2 regions of the Clostridium sp. CTA-19 genome follow, and region 1 is predicted to be linked to the other one. Evidence: riboswitches for the same ligand, from Rfam matches in the RefSeq annotation. Region 1 holds a riboswitch; the other holds the start of a gene.
The links. Region 1 has a riboswitch for FMN ahead of ribD (bifunctional diaminohydroxyphosphoribosylaminopyrimidine deaminase/5-amino-6-(5-phosphoribosylamino)uracil reductase RibD). Riboswitches for the same ligand answer to the same signal wherever they lie in the genome.
Positions count from the first base shown of each region.

Region 1 (3,204 bases):
CAAGAAAGATATGAAATAGATCCATCTATATTTAAGGCATTTTTTGCAATAAGTGGTGTGTTAGATTTTTCTAAGTTTACATCTAAAAGAGCTCAAAAATATTTAAATGGATATTTAGGTGGAACTAAATATGAAGGTAAAGTTAATCCATTAAATTTAGTTACTGAAAAACCTGAGTTTCCAGTGTTCTGTCTTCATGGGGATTTAGATGAGCTAGTTCCTAAGGAATGTGCATATAATTTTGTGGAGAGAGTACGTGGGTTTGGGGGAAATGCAGATATTACCCTTATAAAAGAAAAATATCATTCTAATATATTAAATTTATGGATTGGACATGGAGAGGAAGATACAAATATATTTTTTGACTTATTAAAAAAATGTGATAATAAAAATTAAAAACCATATGTTAAAGGAGAATATATATGATAAATGTTACTTTATTAGGTTGTGGAGGTGGAATGCCAATGCCCTTTAGAAATTTAGCTTCATTACTAATAAATTATAAAGGAAGAAAAATACTAATAGATTGTGGTGAAGGCACACAGGTATCAATGAGACTTGCTAAATCTGGATTTAAATCCATTGATATTATATGCATAACACATATACATGGAGATCATATAGTAGGATTACCAGGGCTTTTATCCACTATTGGCAATAGTGGTAGAGAAGAAGAGCTTATTATAATAGGACCAGAAGGAATAAAGGATACAATTGAAGGATTAAGTGTTATTTGTCCATATTTGCCTTATGAAATCAAAGTGATAGAGGCACCTAAGAAAAATTTAAAGTTTGAATTAAAAGATAAATTTGAACTTACTAATGATTATTCTGATATAGAAATAAGCATGATAGATTTAGAACATTCATCACCTTGCTTAGGATATGGTTTTTACATAAATAGAAAAAGAAAATTTGATGTGGATAAAGCGATTAATAATAATGTACCTAAAATACTTTGGAGCAAACTTCAAAAGTACAATAGTTATGAATTTGAAGGGAAATTATATTTTAGTGATATGGTTTTAGGAGATGAAAGAAAGGGTTTGAAATTAAGTTATATAACAGACAGCCGTCCAATAAGTTCTATAAAAGAATTTATAAAAGGTAGCGACTTATTTATTTGTGAAGGTACTTATGGCAGTGATGATGATATAGAAAAAGCTATAAAAAATAAACATATGATTTTTAGAGAAGCAGCATCATTAGCTAAGGAAGGTAAAGTTAAAAAACTTATATTAACTCATTTTTCACCGTCACTTATAGAACCAGATGAGTATATTGAAAATGGAAAAGAAGTTTTTAAAAATACTATATTAGGATCAGATAGAATGGAAGAAAACTTAACTTTTAAATAATGTTTTTGGAAGTCTATAGAAAAAGTATAGGATTTTATTGACAAGTTTATGTCTAAATGTTATAATAATTTCAAAAGTTGAATAAATTATCTTCAGGGCAAGGTGAAATTCCTTACCGGCGGTAAAGCCCGCGAGCTATTTTAGCATGATTTGGTGAAATTCCAAGGCCGACAGTAAAGTCTGGATGAAAGAAGAGAAAATATTAGAATTGATTAGGTTTTATATTTTTTGAATTTCAATGCTCTGAGCCAATGGCTTGGAGCTTTAAATTTTAAATATAATTTAAATAATTTTTGTTTAAAAATAAATTATTTGGAATGCTAATTCTAATTTGTACAATTAATATATGCCCTGGGTGAAATTTGCCTGGGGCATTTCTTATTTATATTTTAAATAAATGAATTGATAAGGAGTGATAAAATGGATGAATTCTTTATGGAAAAGGCAATAAGACTTGCGAAATTTGGAGAAGGAAAAGTAAACCCTAATCCACTTGTTGGAGCTGTAATTGTAAAAGAAAATAGAATAATATCACAAGGCTATCATGAAAAATTTGGACAACCTCATGCTGAAATTAATGCTATAGAGTCATCAAGAGAAATCCTAAAAGATGCTACTATATATGTGACATTAGAGCCATGTTGTCATTATGGTAAAACTCCACCTTGTGTAGATAAAATTATAGAGAATAAATTTAAAAGAGTGGTTGTGGGAACATTAGATCCTAATCCATTAGTTTCAGGGAAGGGAGTAAAAAAACTTAGAGAAAATGGAATTGAAGTATTAGTTGGGGTTTTAGAAGAAAAATGTAAAGAGATAAATGAAATTTTTAATTATAACATGATAAAAAATAAAGCTTTTGTTGCAATAAAATGGGCAATGACCTTAGATGGAAAAATTGCTACTAAAAATTATGATTCAAAATGGATAAGTTCAAAGAAATCAAGAATTTATGCTCATAAGTTAAGAAATAGATTTACAGCGGTGATGGTGGGAATAAATACTGTTTTGAAAGACAATCCTATGCTTACATGTAGATTGGATGGTGGTATTAACCCAATAAAAATAATTGTAGATAGTAATTTAAAAATTCCATTAGAGTGTAATTTAGTTAAAACAAAAGAAAGTAAAACTATAATAGCTACTATATGCAAAGATAAAGAAAAAATTTTAAAATTAAAGGAACTTGGAGTGGAAGTTATAGTTACAAAAGAAAATAAAAATAAAGTGGACTTAATTGATTTAACCTTAAATTTATATAAAAGAGGAATTGATAGTATTTTAGTAGAAGGTGGTGGAAATTTAATTTATAGCATATTAGAAGAAAAAATAGCAAATAAAATATATGCTTTTATATGTCCTAAAATTATAGGAGGAAGGGAGAGTGTCACCGCTGTAGAAGGTATTGGAAAGGAGAAAGTGTCAGAATGTTTTGAAATCAAAAAATGGAATATGAGAAAAATTGATAATGATATTTTGATAGAAGGAGAAGTTTGAATATTTAAATAATTCAAAATATTTAGAAAAAGGTGATGTGGTGTTTACAGGAATAGTAGAAGAAATAGGATTGGTTTTATCAATTAAAGATGTTGATAAATCTAGGGTAATTAAAATAAAGTGTAAGAAAGTTATAGAAGATATAAACATAGGGGATAGTATTTGTACAAATGGTGTATGTCTAACTGCAACAAAATTAGGAAAAGATTATTTTATTGCAGATGTTATGATGGAATCTTTAAAGCTTTCTAATATATCTAAATTAAAAGAGGGAGATAGTGTGAATTTAGAAAGAGCATTATCTGTTAATGGTAGACTTAATGGTCATATAGTTAGTGGACATATAGAC
Region 1 covers NZ_BAAABH010000002.1:194,779-197,982, reverse strand. Annotated here, with positions in the region: gene ACYUE0_RS02100 (alpha/beta hydrolase) at 1-396, shown strand, start outside; gene ACYUE0_RS02095 (ribonuclease Z) at 423-1,358, shown strand; FMN riboswitch at 1,443-1,558, shown strand; gene ribD (bifunctional diaminohydroxyphosphoribosylaminopyrimidine deaminase/5-amino-6-(5-phosphoribosylamino)uracil reductase RibD) at 1,779-2,855, shown strand; gene ACYUE0_RS02085 (riboflavin synthase) at 2,896-3,204, shown strand, end outside.

Region 2 (3,204 bases), on a different contig from region 1:
CATTTACTGGTCTTAGAGTTGGAATGTCTACAATAAAAGGATTAGCACAGGCTTTAAATAAGCCTTTTGTATCTGTTTCAACTTTAGATGGACTTGCAAATAATTTATATTTTGCTGATGGAATTATATGTCCTATAATGGATGCTTTACGTGGCAATGTATATACTGCTCTTTATAGTTTTGAAAATAATAGTCTAAAGGCTTTGACAGAGCCAATGATTTTATCTATAGAAGATCTTATACAAAAAGTTAAAGCTGAAAATAAAAAAGTTTATTTTATAGGTGATGGAACTTCTAAATATGAAAATCAATTATTAAGTTCCGTTACAAATTGTTATATTGCACCATGTCATTTAAATGTTGCAAAAGCTTCTTCATTAGGTGAAGTAGGATTAAACCTCCTTAATGAGGGAATAAAAGATGATATATACACTTCAGCACCACTTTATTTAAGACTTTCTCAAGCTGAACGTGAATATGAGGAGCGCATGAAAAATAATGGATAATTTGTCAGTTGAAAATATTAATGAAAATAATATTTTTGGTATAGAAGAAATATCTGAATTAAGTTTTCATAGTCCTTGGAGTTTAGAATCTATAAAAAAGGAACTTTCTAATTCCTATGCTAATTATGTAGTTTTAAAATTACAGGATAAACATATAGGTTTTGCTGGTGCCTGGGTTATTTTTGATGAAGCCCATATAACTAATATAGCTATCCACCCTAATTACAGAGGTTTAGGTTATAGCCATATTATTATGGATGCACTTTTAGAAAAATGTAAAGATGCCGGAGCAAATTCTATGACTTTAGAGGTTCGTGCTTCAAATATTGCTGCACAAAAATTATATGAAGGCTATGGCTTTAAAGTTGAAGGGATTAGAAAAAATTATTATGATAATCCTAAAGAAGATGGATATATAATGTGGAAATATGATATATAATAATTTTATAATATTATAAAAAGCAGATTGATTAGATTTTCAATCTGCTTTTATATCTACAATTAAACTTTTTTAGGTTCTCCAAGCATTGGTTCTACCTTAAACAATGTAATAGATAACCTTTTATATAATAAAAATGTTGTAAATGAAACTATTATTGATTTTACTCCATTAAAAGGTATTAATCCAAATACTATATAATTAATTAATTCTTTTCCTGCCATATGCATGCCAAAAGCTGGTAATAATATATATATATTTACTAGTATAGCAACTACTTCTATAGATAAAAATCCTAATATCATTCCTATAATAGCAGTCTTTTTACTTTTTTTTCTATGATAAATAATTGATGCTGGTAATACTAATGAGATTCCTACTAAAAAGTTTGCTAATTCCCCGACTAATCCTGTTGCTGTTCCTTTAAACAATATTATTAAAATATTTTTAAATAATTCTATTATTACTCCAATTAAAGGTCCAAAAGCAAATGCACCCATAAGCGCTGGAACATCGCTTAAATCCATTCTCAACCATGGAAATGCAGGTATTACTGGAATTTCCACATACATAAGTATAAATGCAATAGCAGATAGTAATGAAATTTTAATCATTTTGTTTAGTTTTTTTTCTTGTTTCATTTAAAAATACCCCCTATTATACACTTCTAGGAATCAATACAGCATAAAAAACCCTAACATAAATGTTAGGGCGAGATAACTATATCTATAGTAACGCTTGTATTAATCTTCTTTCATCCAGACTGTACTGTCGGCTTCGGAATTTAACCGAATCATGCCATAAGGCTCGCGGGCTTTACCGCCGGTGGGGAATTACACCCCGCCCTGAAGAGTATTAAATTGTTTATTGTTTTAAACTAATTATATATTAATTTTTCAAAAAAAACAATATAATATTATTTACTCAACGAAAACTCTAATAGTGCCAGATATTTGATTGTATCTTGCAGATTTTTTTATAAGATTTTCTATATACTCAGGAAAATTTTTATTTACTTCAGTGCTAAATGCTTCCTTTAAAAATGCTATACATTCATAGCAAATTCTAATATCTCTGCCACCTTCTAAATATAAATGTTCTAAAGCACTTTCATAGCTTATTTCTCTGCATTCATTGTTTTTAGCCATATTTACTATGTCATTAGCATCTTCTGCGGATTGCAGTTTTATTAGTATCTCTTTATTTTCATCATCAGTTAAATTGTACATTTTTAGCTGAGATTCAATAAAGTCTTTAAACCCTTCAAGTAAAATATCTTCTTTTAATGTATATAATATAACTTTATCTGATTCCTTTTTATCATAAAAAGTTAAATCCACTTTCTTATCTAAATCTACTTCTATTTTTCTTAAGTCTATATTATGTATTTCTAAATCTGGCTTACATATAATTATATTATGGCAAATTCCAGCAAATAAGTACTTTTCCATATTATCTCTCTCCCACTAAAAATATAATAACTTTATAAATCTAAAATTTATTTTTTTATTAATTAACTAATTTTAAACTTTATTTATAAACTCTAAATTTTTTATTTAAAACATTATAAAAATACAGCTATTTAATGCAAAAATCAATAATTAAATTCTGTTTTATTTCTGCATTTTATATCATTTTTAGACATTCTTCTTTATTTTGCCCTACTTACCTCAATATTAATCACTGTTTTATCTTATTGTATATATCTTAATTTTAATTATATTTATAATTTGCATATAATTATAGAGAAACAAGCTCAAATTTAAATTTATTCAATAATTTTAAAATATTTTTATACAAAATATAGTGTTGAATTCCAAGTGCTTCAGAGCATGTCTCACTATTTGGGGTATCCAAGTTTTGGAATGGATAATTTTAAAAGTAAACTTGGAACCCTATATTTAAAGATATAAATTAAATTTTTAATTTATATCTTCATCAATTAAAAGTCTTTACATATAAAATAAAAATAGACATATTTATATGCCTATATTTAAATTTGAAATTAGCTTTTTTTCATAGAAAGTGAAATCCTTTTTCTTTTCTCATCTACTTCCAAAATACTAACTTCTACAATATCCCCTACTTTTACAACATCTAATGGATGTTTTACAAACTTATCACTTAATTGACTTATATGCACTAATCCATCTTGATGAACCCCTATATCTACAAAAGCACCAAAATCTGATACATTCCTAACTGTTCCCATTAAAAGCATTCCTGGTTTTAAATCTCTCATTTCTACTACACCACTTT
Region 2 covers NZ_BAAABH010000013.1:28,809-32,012, forward strand. Annotated here, with positions in the region: gene tsaB (tRNA (adenosine(37)-N6)-threonylcarbamoyltransferase complex dimerization subunit type 1 TsaB) at 1-506, shown strand, start outside; gene rimI (ribosomal protein S18-alanine N-acetyltransferase) at 499-945, shown strand; gene ACYUE0_RS08890 (ECF transporter S component) at 1,008-1,586, opposite strand; FMN riboswitch at 1,688-1,802, opposite strand; gene ACYUE0_RS08895 (hypothetical protein) at 1,866-2,396, opposite strand; gene ACYUE0_RS08900 (Tex family protein) at 2,951-3,204, opposite strand, start outside.
Region 2: it holds a riboswitch for FMN, as region 1 does, so the genes downstream of both, ACYUE0_RS08890 (ECF transporter S component) here and ribD (bifunctional diaminohydroxyphosphoribosylaminopyrimidine deaminase/5-amino-6-(5-phosphoribosylamino)uracil reductase RibD) in region 1, are expected to answer to the same signal.